4 regions of the Cellvibrio sp. KY-GH-1 genome follow, and region 1 is predicted to be linked to each of the others. Evidence: predicted binding sites of a transcription regulator. Region 1 holds the regulator's gene; each other region holds the start of a gene.
What was found. The regulator sigma-54, encoded in region 1, starts transcription at its own class of promoters, with help from an activator protein. The targets are predictions, from matches to a motif close to TGGCACANNNNTTGCNNT.

Region 1 (4,244 bases):
TGGCCGCGCCCGCGCTGGCATTGGCTATTTGCCGCAAGAAGCCTCGATTTTCCGCAAACTGAGCGTAGCCGATAACATCATGGCAATTCTTGAAACTCGCCAGGATATGAACGCCGCCCAACGCAAGGAAAAACTGGAGTCATTGCTCAATGAATTCCACATTACCCATATCCGTGACAGTTTGGGCATGGCCCTGTCAGGCGGTGAACGCCGCCGGGTTGAAATTGCTCGCGCCCTGGCAACGGATCCCAAATTTATCCTACTTGATGAACCCTTTGCCGGCGTTGACCCTATTTCGGTAAACGACATCAAAGAAATTGTTCGCCACCTGAAAGATCGCGGCATAGGCGTTCTCATTACCGACCACAACGTACGTGAAACACTGGATATCTGCGAAACCGCCTATATTGTCAGCGAAGGCCATATTATCGCCGAGGGTGATGCCGATACCGTGCTGAGTAATAGCAAGGTACGCGAAGTCTATCTGGGCGAGAACTTCCGCCTCTAATTAAATTACCGCCGACACATCACCATTCAACTCAAAGACCCGTTGGGTATTACCTATTTACCCAGCTGATCCTAGTGACAAACAACTTGACAAGTAACATTATTTATTTATTAGGCATAGAGATTGCTTACGGTTGTTGCTTGCGGCGCAAACCCTGACTAAACTCCGCTTATCTGTTGTTTTCATCCTGCGCTTTGATAACGCTTCTGCGCCATAAGGGTTTGTCTACCTCACAATGAAACAATCGCTCCAGCTCAAACTCGGTCAACAGCTGACCATGACTCCCCAGCTGCAACAGGCTATCCGCCTCTTGCAGCTTTCCACTCTGGATTTACAACAGGAAATCCAGGAAGCACTCGAATCCAATCCAATGCTTGAAGTGGAAGAAGGTTTTGATTCCCCCAGCCAAACTTCAGATTACGAAGGCAGTGAGCTGGACGCTACCGACTACAATCGCCAGCAGGAAATCGCCGCCGACACTAACGGGGATGACACCACCGATTTCAGCGGTACCGAAAATTACACCGCCAATAGTGATAGTTATCAGGAAACCAGCAATTATTCCGAAGGCGACAACTTTAGCGATGGCGATAGCTTCGGCGATGGTGAGAGTTTTGGTGAAAGTGAATCTTTTGGTGATGCCGATGTATATGGCGAAGGTGAAAACTTTAGTGCCGACAATGGCGACTGGAGTGAAGCGATCCCCAGCGACTTGCCAGTAGACACTAGCTGGGACGATGTATATCAGGCATCTTCATCCAGCAGCTCGAGCAATTACGATAATGAAGACAACGATTTTGAAAGTCGTCGTGCAGCAACTGATTCTTTGTATGATCACTTGATGTGGCAACTTAATCTTACACCGATGTCTGACCGTGACCGTATCCTGGCGATGGCTATCATCGATGCAGTAGAACCCAGCGGCATGCTTTCAATCACGCTCGAAGAAATTTTCGAAGGCATGCGCGATGAATTTGAAGAGCTCGAGCTGGATGAAGTCGTTGCTGTTCAACACCGCCTGCAACAATTCGACCCTTGCGGAGTGTGCAGCCAAAATCTGTCTGAATGTTTATTGGTGCAACTACAACAGTTCGACCCCAAGACACCCTTTCTCGACTCTGCCAAATTAATCGCAAAACAATATTTACCTGTGCTTGGCAGCCGCGACTATCGCCAGTTAATGCGGCGCACCAAACTAAAAGAAGCTGAATTGAGCCAAGCGGTCGCATTGATTCAAAGCTTGAATCCGCGCCCGGGCGATATGATTGCCAGTGGCGATACAGAATATGTAGTACCCGATGTCTTTGTAGAAAAGCGCGATGGTCGCTGGTTAGTTGAGCTGAATCCAGAAATTGCACCGCGTCTTCGTATCAATGCCGATTATGCATCCATGGTGAAACGTGCTGATTCCAGCAGCGACAATACGTTTCTGAAAGATAATTTGCAGGAAGCGCGCTGGTTTTTGAAAAGCCTGCAAAGCCGCAATGAAACCCTGTTAAAAGTCGCCAGCTGTATTGTCGAGAAACAACGCGGGTTCCTTGATTACGGGCCAGAGGCAATGAAGCCCTTAGTGTTGCACGATATTGCCGAAATTGTGGAAATGCATGAGTCCACCATTTCGCGCGTAACCACGCAAAAATATATGCACACTCCGCAAGGCATCTTCGAGCTGAAATATTTTTTCTCCAGCCATGTAAGCACCGACAGCGGCGGCGAATGTTCATCAACAGCGATTCGCGCCATTATCAAAAAACTGGTAAATGCCGAGAATCCTAAAAAGCCGTTAAGTGACAGTAAAATTACCGATCTACTCGCTGAACAAGGAATTCAGGTGGCGCGTCGCACTATTGCCAAGTACCGTGAATCGCTGAATATTCCACCGTCAAATGAGCGCAAAACGATTTAATTTTTATACAGGAAACTGGATAGGGATGTTGCATGCAGAACAAACACTGCATTGATTTTATTGATCGACTGGCACCCTTGGCCAGCCAAACTATGAGGAAGCACCTATGCAAATAAATATCAGTGGCCATCACCTCGAAGTCACGGACTCATTAAGAGATTATGTCACCAGTAAAATTGAACGCCTGAGCAATCATCACGACCGCATCACTACAACACACGTAATTCTCTCCGTAGACAAACTGATTCAAAAAGCAGAAGCGACCATTCATGTAAGCGGCAAAGATATCCATGCCGATTCAACCCACGAAGATCTTTACGCGGCGATTGATGCCCTGGCAGACAAGCTGGATCGTCAATTAATTAAACACAAAGAAAAAATGCGCAGTCATCGTTAATTGAATGATTTCAGCGCGCAACCGAGGATGCCAAGGCATCAGTTGAGTTATGCAAATCGAATCACTTATCAGCGCCAGCCGCACCCTGTGCGGCGTAGAAGGCGGCAGCAAAAAACGTGCACTGGAATTGCTGGCCAATGCCATTGCGCAAGATATTCCAGCAATTGATGCCGATGAACTTTTTCGGCGCCTTATAGGGCGCGAGCGCCTGGGCTCTACCGGAATTGGCCACGGTGTCGCCATTCCCCACTGCCGCGTGGAAAATTGCACCGGTACAGTAGGCGCGTTGATTACCTTGGCAGAACCAATCGATTTTGACGCCATAGATTCACAACCAGTGGATATTCTCTTTGCGATGCTGGTGCCAGAAGATGCTCATGATGAGCATCTGCAAACCCTGGCTACTCTGGCAGGCGCATTGAATAATCCGGAATACCGCCAGCGGCTGCGCAAGGCGGAGAGCGATCAAGCGCTCTACCAGGCAGCTATCGCGGCACTCTAGAGGCACAGCCTTATGCATCTGGTTATTGTCAGCGGCCTTTCAGGCTCGGGAAAAAGTACCGCACTCCACGTACTCGAGGATGTGGGTTTTAACTGCATTGATAACCTGCCTGTCAGCCTGCTCCCGGCGTTGGTTGCCCAAATCCAGATCCATAAGGACGATAAGCAAAAGTTTGCGATTGGCATAGATGTACGCAATGCCTGGCAAGATTTAGCGATTTTCCCGCAGATGATCAACACTCTGAAGGATGCGCACCTGCCATTTCGCACCCTGTTTCTCGACTCCCAACCGGCCGTATTGATTCAGCGCTTTAGCGAAACGCGTCGCAAACACCCGCTGTCTGACAAACACACCAGCCTGGAAGAAGCCATCACCGCCGAACAGCATCTGCTGGAACCCATTCGCGATACTGCAGACCAGGTAATCGACACCAGCCACCTGAACCTGCATGAATTGCGCGACCTGGTAAAAGAGCGCGTGGTTGGGCGCAGCGAATCCACCATGGCGATACTGTTTGAATCCTTTGGGTTCAAACACGGTGTACCTGTGAATGCCGACTTGGTATTTGATGCGCGCTGCCTGCCAAACCCACACTGGAAGCCGAATCTGCGCCCACAAACAGGCAAAGATCAGGACGTGATTGACTTCCTGGAGGAACAGGTAACTGTTAAGGAGATGTACGACGATATTGAGCACTACCTAACGCGCTGGCTGCCGCGCTACCAAGCAAACAACCGCAGCTATATCACCATTGCCATAGGCTGTACTGGTGGACAACACCGGTCGGTTTATTTAGCAGAGCGTTTGCAAAAGCACTTTGACCAAAGTTTTAGCGATGTACAAGTGCGTCACCGCGATATTAACAAACACAAAAAACACTGATTTCACATACAGAAACTGGCAATGCACACAGACATTCTCGACATCATTA
Region 2 (4,244 bases), 340 kb from region 1:
CAACCATCAAGCTGGTTTTAATCGCTTGAGTCTTAATGGAGATCCAATGTTTCTAAGGCAAAGCAGGCCTTGGTGCCCGAAGAGCCTGGATAGATTGAAAACACTTACGCTCGGTTTTGCTCCCGGTCAAAAGCAAGTTTACTCAAACGAAGGTTATTGTCTTTTAGGTGAAGTGATTCGCCGCGTGACCGGTGAGCCGTATCGAAGTTATGTCGAGCGTGTGTTTACATTGGCGGCGCGTGATATCAAATTTGCCGGTGACCACTTTGATCAAGATGAAGTCAGGTATGATTATCGCTACGAGGAATGGTACAACGAAACTTACTTGGGACTTTTTGATTTTGACTCACTTTCCTCGTTAGCGGGATTAACGGGCTCTGCAGCGGCCTTGGCTGGATTGTTATGGGATATCAAACATCATTCCTCTTTTCCTTTTGTGCCGCCTTCGCCCGCGCAACCTTGCAGCTTTATCAGCAATAGCCGCTGTGTCTTTAACGGAGTGTTTCAGTATCAGCCTGAAAAAAATGGAATGGCACTTTATTACCACGAAGGGTACTTGCCCGGATCTTCTTCTATTGCCGTAGTTGATAGCTATGGTGGTGTGACTGTTTTGTTGCGAAGTGGCGCCGATAAACTTCAGGGCAGTCCCTCTAACGAATGGATTGTGTGGATTTATAAACAGCTAAATATTCATTACACGATGCAGGGTGTTCTACCCTTGTTGAGTGCATTACCTGAAAACTAATCATATTGAGATAATTTATGCGATTTAGATTGCGTTACTTCGCAGCGCACTTGCTACTTTCTTTTTTTGTCGCGCTAGCGTCATTGTATTGTGTGTTCGGAGTTTGGTATCCATCGCCACTCGATGTAGGTTTGGGAGTTACTGGCATATTTATGTTGTTGCTGGGTGTTGATGTAATAGTTGGACCATTGCTGACGTTATTGGTGGCAAAACCAGGTAAGCGAACGCTAAAAATGGATTTGGCAATTATTGGAATATTGCAGGCGATCGCTCTTGGGTATGGCTTATACATCGTGGCACAAGGGCGTCCGGTGTGGTTGGTATACAGCAATAAACATTTTGTGGCCGTTCAGGCGTATGAAGCTGTAGTGCGCGGGGAAAATACTAGCAAGGATTTTTCGTTATCATTTAGTGGGCCTAGCTGGGGGGCGGTGTCAGATAAGGCGACAGATCAAGGGGCTGACGCTGCTTACAGCCAGAATTCTTTGGTCCCTTTTAACGAGCGGTCACATAACGCATTCTCAAATGCGCTTCCTATTGAAATTCTTAATCGTTTTAATGACAAAGCGAAGGTGGAGTCGATATTGCTGCAATATCCAGAATCTGACAGTTATATTCCTATGGCAGCTAAAAACAAGTCGTTGGTTGTTTTGGTGAGCAAAACGCAAGAAAAGTTAATTGCGATAGTGGAACTGGCTCCATGGTAGCTCATGAGATTTTTTGTGCAGCATTAGCCACTCAGTTTTTCGCTACCGTCTTCTTTCACTTTGTGACGTTTTGCGTCAACCGAGTAAAATGAAATATAACTCTACGCCATAACTGGAGTTTCTTTTTGTTCCAATTTTCTTGGAACCTCGATTTTTACTGCGTATTTTTTTGTTTTTTTAAGCTGGCTTGAAACTTGCTGACCAGGGATAGCAACGGCCTTTTTTGGACTCTAAGATGAAAAGATACAATTCACATGGTTTTACGCTAATCGAATTGATGATTGTAGTAGCAATCATTGGAATTCTTGCAGCTGTTGCGCTCCCCTCTTATCAGGTTTACGTTGCCAAATCCCAAGCATCCAGAGTGATGTCCGAAGCCAGTAGTTTGAGGGCATTGGTAGAAAGTTGTTTGAACCAAGGTTTAGTTGTAATCGGGGGCGCTGATGGAGAGTGTGATCCTGGCGCGGTTGGTTCTAGTCTGATCGATGGCGCCTCGCAAACGGGCGCGGTTTTGCCTGCGGGACAAGGTGTTCCGCAAGTCGCGATCGCTGTGGGAGGCGAGGTGACAATTGTTGCAACCTTCGGTGTGAGTGCAGTACCGGCGCTATCTACTAGAACTTTGACATGGACGAGGACTGCGGAAGGTTCATGGAGCTGCGCTACCACACTCGACGCTCCTTATCGCCCTAAAGGCTGTGACCTCTAGCCGAAACGGGAACTGCTTAATCCATTTCCGGTGAGCATGCAGTTGCGTGGAAATCAAGTCAATCTCATCGACAAATCCACCGCCCTGCAATGTTTCGTGAGCGCTCCAATCGAAATAAAATCCACCCCGGTTTCTGCCGTAGGAATCAGGGTGGCTTCATTGATATTTCCGGATGCCTCGAGTTTTGCGCGCTTAGCTGTAATTTCCACTGCTTTTTTCATATCTTCAATAGAAAAATTATCAAGCATAATAATATCCGCTTTAGCAGATAATGCCTGCTCCAACTCATCAAATGTTTCTACCTCGACTTCTATCGGTTTTCCCGGCGCAATCTGATTTGCCCTCGCAACTGCTTGGACTATTCCACCACAAGCAGCAATATGGTTTTCTTTAATCAAAAAGGCATCGTAGAGGCCAATGCGATGGTTATGGCAACCGCCACAAGCAACGGCATATTTTTGCGCAGTCCGCAGTCCCGGAATGGTTTTTCGCGTGTCCAGCAGTTTTACTTGGGTATGCGAAACACGCTGAGCATATTGGCGGCTGATGGTGGCAGTACCTGAGAGTGTTTGTACAAAATTAAGGGCAGGGCGCTCGCCAGTTAATAAGCTGCGCGCGTTGCCTTTTAAGCTAAATAGCAAGCTGTTTGCTGCTACCTGTGCTCCGTCTTCCACGAACCAGTTGATTTCAACTGTGGGATCTAGCTGGCTGAAAACTTCTTCAACCCAGGCTTTACCACAAAAAACACAGTCGTCTCGAGTAATGATTCGGGCTTCAGCTTGTGCGTCGGCGGCAATTAATTGGGCAGTAATATCGCCTGCACCTATGTCCTCCTCGAGTGCCATTGCAACGGTTTTGGTTATATCTTCGCGTAATGTGGGTAGATTTTTGCTATAAAAAATATTCATAGAAAGTGTCGAATAATTAAACAGATTATTTGATAAAAGGGGGCTAAATGGCGCGTTTTTCAGCCTTTAATTACTAAATATACTTAAAAACAGCAAAACAGGCCTAGTGGTTATAACTGTTTGTGATATGCCTCTCGATCCTGTCATTTGCCTATTTGGTGTCTCTTGCCCTTGGTTATACTTCAATTACGCAAGTTTTTACTAATGGTAATCCACCATGTCTGAGCATCTCAAAGCAGACCCCAAAAAGGTCGTTCAATTAAATGTAGAGCGGAATTCTACCGCGAATTCGCAAGTTGCACTCGCGCGTTTGCCTGCTGCAATGCATACATTGCGTGATAAGGCTCGCCAGCAGCTGCAATTATTTTTGCGCGAGCTGTTCGATAAAGTGGACGACGCCATGTTTGAGTTGGCAGATAAAGCCAACAATAACCATGACCAAAATATCTTTTTTGACTCCATGCGCGAGGTACGTATTCGCCGTCGCGCAATGGAAGCTGCTTTTTTCCGTAGTGTTGATATCAGCTTTGCCCGTCTATTGGACCCCAATGCCTACCGCGATGAAAAGCAAGCGAACGATAGTTCTGTGTCGTTGGATGATCTGTCGCTGGTTAAAAACGACGAGCTGGAGGAAATGGTTGCGGTTGACGGGATGGTTAACAAAGCCAACGAACAGTTCAGTGAAGCTATCCAGCATTTGACATTACGTATTGATCATTTGGTGCCGATTAAGGTTTACCAAAAGAATAATCCGCTGGGCGTCGACGTGATTTGCGGAGCATTTATCGACTCCACTAAAACACTCAATGTTGATGTTAAGGCCAAGTTGGTATTGTTCAAGCTGTTTGACAATATCGTAATGTCAAAATTAGGCAGGTTTTTTGATGTGCTCAATCAAACATTGGTTGATGCCAATATTTTGCCGTCGCTGAAACAGGCTTCGCGCGCACCCAAAAAAGCTACCTCCAATGTTGCCGATAGCTTTGGTAAAGGGCTGAGTGCGGAAGTCGATATGGGTTTGCAAGCAGCGCCTATTGGCGGCGGCTTTGCGCCAAGCTATGACGAGCAAACAAATCAAGTGCTAAGTCAGTTGCGCAATTTGCTAGGTTCAAGTCGTAACACTGCACGTGTGCAATTGCCCGGTGAAGAAATTACCACGCAGGATTTAATTAAAATTC
Region 3 (4,244 bases), 1.1 Mb from region 1:
CGCGGGCAATGTGAGCGGAATTCTGGGTGATTTGCGCGTTGATGTCAGTTCGCAAGAGCCGCGTCAAACTACCGCGGTGGATGCATCATTTAATCTGGATTCGAGCGAAGTGGTGTTGGAAACCACGGGATCTCGTTTTGCCACTAACGGTTCGGGTATTAATGAGGCGCAGCTAGGTGCGAAAGTTGCCACCACCACTACCTTGAACTTGGGGGCGATAGCAACGCCACTGACGTTCAGCGCGGCAAATACAACGGCGTTTACCCTGTCGCGCACTGACCCGGTGAGCCTTGCAACCGACAGCGTTTATCTAACCCTGAATACTGGTTCTGCAACATCTTTATCGGCGCTGGCGACCTTAATTAACTCCGCGAACTTTGATTCCGCCAGCCCGGTCAACGTGGAAGCCTATGCGGACAATACCACTAATGAATTAAAATTCCGCGATTTGGCAACAGGCACACCGTCCACGGTTACTGTGACAATTGATGCTCCCAACTCTGATCCAAACGCATTGACGACTGCAGTAACTACCGTGAGCACTGCCGCGGGTACTCCACATGCAACGGCACACGATGCGGGAATTCCAGAGGTGACCAACAACTATGGATCGCATACGTTAGTCATTCGCGGGCCTAATGGAAAAGATGTGCCCTATATCAGTAAATACGGCGCAAGTGCAGACGAAACTGCGTCTGAACTCAATAAACTTGCGGGCGTTTCGGCGACCGCGCGCACCACGGCAGTTTTGTATGCGTCCGATGCGTTGGCTGTGCCTCCCAAAGTGTTTACCAATAACGGTTCTTTCCGTTTGAATGGCGTTAACTTGACCTCTACCGGTGCTCCAGACATGACTGCAATGCGCGATGAGATCAACGCGTTAAGTTCATCGACGTTGTTGGGGATTAGTGCGACGCTGGATTCAGACGGCAACCTGGAAATCGTATCTGCCAGTGGTAAAGATTTGGAATTTACCTTTGACACTGCCGGCGGCGTTGCTGAAGTACAAGGTAATCAGGGGACATCGCAAATCGTAAACAACACAACCGATGCAATTAAAATAGGTGGTGCTGTGACAGTTACTATGCAAGAAGGCTATTCGATTGCAAGTAGTGCTCCCACAGTTCCTGTATATGGCGGCAGTATGTTCGGTTCGATTAATGTGCCCAACTTTTTTACGCCTGTTCCGATTAATGCGTTTAACCCTATCGATCAAAAAACCTATAACCATGCAACCACTACGACGATTTACGACAGTTTGGGTAATGCGCATTCCATGCGTCACTTTTTCGTTAAGCAAGAATATGACCCTGCAGATCCACTGACATCACCTAATCATTGGATTATGTACGTACAAATTGATGGTCAGAATGTAGGTGATCCGGATCCATCATTGCCATCGCCACAGAATACTGAGCCAACCATGGCGTCATTCAATATTCATTTCAATTCGGACGGTACTATTGATCCATTCACCACTGACTCAATGCTGATTTCCAACTGGACGCCACTGGGTGAAGATGGCGACCCAATCGGTGCGCTAGGCCCACTCAATGTATTGCAAGGCGGTACAGTTCCCGTTGCTGAGCCGCCGGCCAGTTCCAACTTTTTAATTGATTTGGCGGGCAGTACACAGTTTAAAGGTGACTTCGCCGTTGAGCAGTTAGATCAAAATGGTTACGCCACTGGCCGCCTCGCTGGTTTGGATATCAGCAATACCGGTATCGTGTTTGCGCGTTTCACCAACGGTGAAGCTCAGGTTCTGGGGCAGGTGGCGTTGGCCAACTTCAGCAGTGTTGACGGCCTGAAACCGGTAGGCGATACCATGTGGGCACAAACCTTTGAAACGGGTGAAGCAATTATTGGTGCTCCCGGTTCCGCACAACTGGGTAACATAACAGCGGGTGCAATAGAAGAATCCAACGTAGATTTGTCCGAGCAATTGGTGAATTTGATTATCGCCCAGCGCAACTATCAAGCGAATGCGAAAACCATTGAAACCGCCAATGCGACAACACAAACCATTATCAATTTGAGGTAATAGCTGGCCGGTAATGCATGCGGACGCAATAAAAAGGGAGCAATAAATTGCGCCCCTACAGATTAAAATTACATTCACACAGCGGCAAAGAGCGGAAGCTCTTTGCCGCTTTCTATTCGATGATTTGGTTAATCATCAGGGCGCAATAAATTGCGCCCCTACGTAAGCGGAAAAAATCTTTAATTTTCAATATATTAAATCACATCCACAGATTGGCACCGCTCTTGCAGAACTTCCGGTAACGGCAAATTCGCCAAAAAACTAGCGCTAGTAGTTAGTGCTGGAAACCGGAGTAAAAATCGTGGACAGAGCCCTGTTTATTGCCATGAGCGGTGCCAAGAACAATATGTTGGCCCAGGCTAATCGCGCCAACAATTTGGCGAACCTCAGTACCACAGGTTTTCGTGCTGACTTTGAACAATCGCGCAGTATGGGTGTGTATTACGGGGAAGGTCAGCCCACTCGCGCCTATGCATTGACTGAATCACCGCGTTCAAATTTTGAGTCCGGCCCGATGATCACAACTAATAATTCGTTGGATGTCGCCATTCAGGGTAACGGCTTTATCGCGGTGCAAGCGCCGGACGGTTCAGAAGCTTACACCCGCTTTGGCAATCTCGCTGTTGATGCGAACGGCATGTTACGCACTTCCAATGGCTTGCCTGTGCTGGGCGCGGGTGGCCCCATCAATATTCCCGAAAATGAAAAGGTTCAAATTGGCTCTGATGGCACTATCTCGATTGTGGGGTTGGGCCAGGGGCCGGAAGCCATGGTGCAGGTTGGCCAATTGAAATTAGTGAATCCCGATATCAAAACCATTGAAAAAGGCGATGACGGTTTATTTCGTCAGCGCGATGGTTTGAATGCAGCGGTTGCACCTGAAGTCGTTATTCGCAGCGGCATGTACGAGGGGAGCAATGTCAACGCTGTGGAAGAATTCACGCAAATTTTGAGTCTCTCTCGCCAATATGAAATGCAAGTAAAAGTAATGAAGACGGCTGAAGAAAACTCAGCAGCGTCAGCGCAGTTATTGCAAATGTCGTAATTTTTTAATGCGTTTTGTTAATGCATTTAACCTGAGGAATAGATCATGCACGCCGCACTCTATGTCAGTAAAACCGGATTATCAGCACAGGATCGTCAGCTCACTACCATCTCCAATAACCTGGCAAATACCAGCACGATTGGTTACAAGCGCGACCGCGCTATTTTTGAGGATCTGCTGTATCAAAACCAGCGTCAGCCAGGCGCACAGCAAACGCAAGACACCGAATTGCCGTCCGGTTTGCAATTGGGTGCGGGTGTGCGTGTTGTTGCAACGCAGAAAGAGTTTACCCAGGGTAATTTACAAGTCACCGATCAGTCGCTCGATATTGCGATTGATGGCCACGGTTTTCTGCAATTTCTGCAACCGGATGGCAGCATCGTTTATTCGCGTAATGGCCAATTGCAAATTAATGGTGAAGGGCAAGTGGTGAATGCCGATGGTTTATTGCTGGAACCCGCCATCGTAATTCCTGAGGGCACCAACAAAGTCACGATTGGCACTGATGGAACTGTGAATGGTTACACAAATGGACAAGTGGACCCGCAACAATTGGGGACCATTACCATGGTGGATTTTGTTAACCACTCAGGTTTGCAACCAATTGGCGGGAACTTGTTTGTAGAAACGGTAGCCAGTGGCAACCCGGTGCAAGGTACACCCGGTGAGAATGGTATGGGTGTTATTAAGCAAGGGATGTTGGAAAATTCCAACGTGGATATCGTGGAAGAAATGGTGAACATGATTACTACCCAGCGCGCGTATGAAATGAATTCCAAAGTGGTTTCAACGGCAGACCAAATGCTGCAGTTTATCACGCAGAATCTTTAATCACGTTTTTACCTTGAGTGCCGCATCATGAACCTGCAATTTTCTTTCTCAAGCGTTCAACTTATCAGCCTGGTTGCGGCGATTGTTGTGCTGAGTGGCTGTGCTAACAGAAAACCTATGGCGGATGATCCTGCGTATGCACCGACTATCGCTGCCAATATGCCAGTTCCACAGCGCACGGAAGGTTCTTTGTATCAGGATGCGTACGGTATGAATCTATTTGATGATCGCAAAGCGCATTTCGTCGGTGATGTCATTACCGTAACCCTGAGTGAACGCACTGTGTCCAGAAAATCCTCTGGCGTAACTACCGGGAAAAAGAGCGGT
Region 4 (4,244 bases), 1.7 Mb from region 1:
AATTCAACCAGATTAAGTTTATCGCCCTGACTTAAAATCACTTGCCGTTCGATACGATTTTCCAGTTCACGGATATTGCCCGGCCAATCGTATTCCTGCAAACGTTGTATCTGTGCGAGCGAAATTTTCAATTCGGGTTTATGGAAGCGTTGGCAAGTTGCTTGCAAAAAATGCGTGACCAACAAAGGGATATCTTGCAGCCGCTCGCGCAACGGAGCGGAGCGAATTGGAAATACATTTAATCGAAAATATAAATCCTCGCGAAATAAACCCTGCGCGACCCGTTGTTTTAAATCGCGATTGCTAGCAGTAATCACCCGTACATCAACTTTGCGCGTAATGGATTCACCCACGCGTTCAAATTCGCCGTCTTGCAATACACGCAATAATTTTCCTTGCAATGTTAATGGCAATTCACCGATTTCATCTAAAAATAAAGTACCTCCATCAGCGACTTCAAAACGGCCCATGCGCGTACTTACCGCGCCAGAAAATGCGCCCCGTACATGGCCAAAAAATTCACTCTCAAATAATTCTGGAGGAATTGCTGCGCAATTAACGCGAATCAACGGACGTTGGTTGCGATCGCTGGCGCGATGAATAGCTCGTGCAATCAATTCCTTCCCGGTTCCCGATTCACCGGTAATAAATACAGTCGCAACTGTAGGTGCGACTAACTGTATTTGATAATTCATTTGTTGCACTGCGGGGCTGCATCCGATGATATGGTGCGAGTTAAACCCTTCGCTGATCTCTTGTTGTAAATAGGCATTCTCCAATTCGAGTTTGTGTTTAAGTTGCTTTACCTCTTCCAGCGCCGCGCGCAATTCTTCCATGGTGTTATGCAATTTGGCTTCTGCACTTTTTCGTTCGGAAACATCGCGAAAAATAACTACTGCACCCACCAGAGTGTTGTGTTCATATACAGGTGTACTGGTGTATTCCACCGGTACCGCATGACCATCGCGGCACCAGAACACTTCATCGTCTACCCGTCGCACGGTCCCATCGCGAAAGGCCGCAAAGATCGGGCAATCCTGCACACAATAATCCGAGCCATCTGTGTGGCTGTGGTGAATCGCTACGTGGATATTTTTTCCGAGTAACTCATCAGCCTTCCAACCCAAAATACGCTCTGCCGCTGGATTTACGAAAGTCGCGCGCCCTTCAGTGTCAACACCGTAGATGCCTTCGCCAGCTGCGTTTAGTAGCAACTGATTTTGTTGTGCAAATGCCTGAAAGATATGAGTAATGGCGGGAATCGCCAGATGTTCATGGTTTGCCTGGCAAAGGTGTGGGTAGGTTTCGGTCACAGAACTGGCCTCATTCAATTGCAATAAAAGGAATTACCCAATGCCAACGAAAAATCGTGCCAAACCATCACGATATTTCGGTGGTCACGAAAAATCGTTGTAGTAGGTTCTGCGATTAAAAATAAAAAATCTCGATGAATCAGTCACTTAAACTGATAAGGGGATATTGGCATGACTATCGCAATAATGGCTGTGATGCGCGTGAGTAGACAAGGCCGACCATTCAATTGAGCAACGGATTAAATCTGCCTTAATCAAGACCATTCCCAAAAGCCGGTGCACAGCAAACAGGCAATCACCCAGAGGTAATTTTGATGGAAAAAGTAGCGATGAAAAAACAAGACGTTGTAGAAGCAATTGTGCTGGCCAAACAAAAACTGAATTTGAGCTGGGAAGGCATTGCTGCCAGCATTGGTATGTCGCCAGTGTGGACGACGTCGGTATGTTTGGGTATGAACAGCGCTCCAGCTGATAAAGCAGAAGCACTGTGTAAATTATTTGATTTGCCCGAAGCGGCGAAACTGGCGTTAATGCAATGTCCCAGTAAAAGTTGGGAACACAGCATCCCGCAAGATCCGTTAATTTACCGCCTTTATGAAATGATCGGTGTATACGGGCCGACGATCAAAGAAATCATCCACGAGAAATTTGGCGATGGCATTATGAGTGCCATCGATTTTTCGATGGAGATTGGCAAAGAAGAAAATCCCAAAGGCGATCGGGTAATTATCAATTTAAATGGCAAGTTTTTACCTTACAAAGCTTGGTGATGCAAACAACCCGTCACACCTTAGGTGTGGTTAGGGTCTCGGATAAAAACCGCCAATCTTGTTAGTATTTTTACAACTAGCGAGATTGGGTACTGCAGCTATGAGTAGAAATTTATTTCCGCAACAATTATTAGTTGTTTTTATTGTATCGACCTTAGCCGCTTGTGGTGGTGGATCCGGTGGTGGCAATTCGAATCCATCACCGGGCACCAGTTCACCCGCCTCCAGCTCAACAGCAACAAGTTCGTCGGCCAGTTCGTTAAGTTCACTAGCCAATTCATCTAGCGGAACACTGGCTGCCCCGCAAAACCTGACGGCAATTGCAAGCAATGCTTCAGTGACTATGACTTGGAATCCGGTGTCCGGAGCAACTGGTTATCGTATCTACTACGCGTCCGAAGCCAATATTTTAATTAACAATATTGCCAGCTTTGATGATGGTACCCGCGTGGATAACGTAACTTCACCGACTGTGATTAATAATTTGCGCAATGGCGAAACCTATTATTTTGTGGTTACTGCGATCCAAGCGGATCGCGAAAGTACTGCAAGTGGCGAAGTCAGTGCCACTCCAGGGTCGATTGACCTTGCCAAACAGCCAACCGCGCAAGAAGTATTAGTGGTTGAATTAATAAATCGTGCGCGTGCTAACCCTGGCGCTGAAGCCGCGCGTTTAGGTATTGGTTTAAATGATGGCATTACCGGAACACAAATTACCGATACACCTAAACAGCCGCTCACTCATAATCTATTGTTAATCGAATCGGCGCGTTTGCATTCGCAATGGATGCTGGATGCGGATGTGTTTTCGCACACCGGTGTCAATAATTCCACACCGCACGAGCGTATGCAGGCGGTGGGTTATCAATTTACCGGCAGTTGGATGAGCGGTGAAAATATTGCCTGGGGTGGTACTACTGGCAACAGTATTAATTTAACGAGTTATGCCGTTTCGCAACATGAGGGATTATTTAAATCGCCGGGTCATCGCGTGAATATTCTTAACGAGAATTATCGCGAATTGGGCGTTGGGCAACAACAAGGCTATTTCATGAGTGATGACCGCAATTATTTATCCTCCATGCTCACCCAGAATTTTGCAAAATCGGGCTCCAGCTATTTTTTAACGGGTGTGATTTATGAGGATAAAAATAACAATGAATTTTACGATGTGGGTGAAGGCCTGAATGGAATTACCATCACCACCAATAGCAAATCCTACCCCGTTTACAACACTGGTGCCTATTCAATCCCGCTCCCCAATGGCAATTACGAATTAAGTATTACCGGCAATGCCTTGGGCGCACCGGTTTTTTATTCGGTACAGGTATCGGGAAAAAATCGTAAATTGGATGTGATTAAAACGGGCAATAATTTGAACGTGAATGCGCCCTAGAAGCTCCATGAAATTTTAAAAACTCAACATCCCTGTTGAGGGTGAAGCACTCTTATCCAAGCCAGGCAGCGTATTCGCGCTCCAACTGCTTGGGTTCCGTTTTAAAGGTTTGATACCAGTGTTGGGACAGGGCATCGGGAAATACATCTTCGATTTTTTGTTCCAAACTATCCAAAATAATTTCAGCGACCTCCGCTGGTTGCGGTTTGGGTAGGTCATAACCTTCTGACAAACGTGTTGCCACTGGCCCTGGATAAACTCCCTGCACGAAAATTTCCTCGCGCTGAAGCTCGGCGCGCAAACCCTGGGTAAAAGAGTGAAGCGCAGCTTTTGCTGCAGAGTAGGGGCCAAGCAATGGCATATTGGCGATACCGGCAATAGAACTTATATTCACTATGGCCGCCTCGGGCGAGTGACGCAGAGATGGTAAAAGCGCATGGGTTAGGCTGAGCGGTCCAAAGTAGTGGGTTGCCATTTCCAACTGGGCAACCTTATCGCTCGTGTCCTGAATAAATCCACTCGCCAGAGCGATACCGGCATTGTTAACCAATAAATCCAGTTCGCTGATTTGCGTCTGAACTCTGCGGATGTCGGAGGATGAAGTTACGTCCAGGGTGATGGGAATTAATTCTGTTGAAGGTTGCGCTAAAGCTTCGACGGTTATCGCTATAGCCTGTGTATCTCGCCCGCTGACGTAGACTCGCTTTGCACCGCGTGCGATCAGGGCTTCTACCAACGCCAGGCCAATACCCCGGTTAGCTCCGG

Region 2: a site for sigma-54 is predicted at 1,636-1,653, ahead of D0C16_RS11205 (pilin). Genes of this name have one in related genera too.
Region 3: a site for sigma-54 is predicted at 2,255-2,272, ahead of flgF (flagellar basal-body rod protein FlgF). Genes of this name have one in related genera too.
Region 4: a site for sigma-54 is predicted at 1,481-1,498, ahead of cynS (cyanase). Genes of this name have one in related genera too.

Annotation. Positions count from the first base shown of each region.
Region 1 covers NZ_CP031728.1:2,251,945-2,256,188, forward strand. The annotation lists gene lptB (LPS export ABC transporter ATP-binding protein) at 1-508, shown strand, start outside; gene D0C16_RS09755 (RNA polymerase factor sigma-54) at 744-2,414, shown strand; gene hpf (ribosome hibernation-promoting factor, HPF/YfiA family) at 2,521-2,811, shown strand; gene ptsN (PTS IIA-like nitrogen regulatory protein PtsN) at 2,861-3,313, shown strand; gene rapZ (RNase adapter RapZ) at 3,326-4,195, shown strand; gene D0C16_RS09775 (HPr family phosphocarrier protein) at 4,217-4,244, shown strand, end outside.
Region 2 covers NZ_CP031728.1:2,594,900-2,599,143, reverse strand. The annotation lists gene D0C16_RS11215 (serine hydrolase) at 1-745, shown strand, start outside; gene tfpZ (TfpX/TfpZ family type IV pilin accessory protein) at 763-1,452, shown strand; gene D0C16_RS11205 (pilin) at 1,688-2,158, shown strand; gene nadC (carboxylating nicotinate-nucleotide diphosphorylase) at 2,212-3,066, opposite strand; gene D0C16_RS11195 (DUF1631 domain-containing protein) at 3,284-4,244, shown strand, end outside.
Region 3 covers NZ_CP031728.1:1,138,728-1,142,971, reverse strand. The annotation lists gene D0C16_RS04780 (flagellar hook-basal body complex protein) at 1-2,041, shown strand, start outside; gene flgF (flagellar basal-body rod protein FlgF) at 2,343-3,086, shown strand; gene flgG (flagellar basal-body rod protein FlgG) at 3,132-3,917, shown strand; gene flgH (flagellar basal body L-ring protein FlgH) at 3,945-4,244, shown strand, end outside.
Region 4 covers NZ_CP031728.1:3,932,675-3,936,918, reverse strand. The annotation lists gene D0C16_RS16665 (sigma-54-dependent Fis family transcriptional regulator) at 1-1,313, opposite strand, end outside; gene cynS (cyanase) at 1,643-2,083, shown strand; gene D0C16_RS16655 (CAP domain-containing protein) at 2,184-3,479, shown strand; gene D0C16_RS16650 (SDR family NAD(P)-dependent oxidoreductase) at 3,532-4,244, opposite strand, start outside.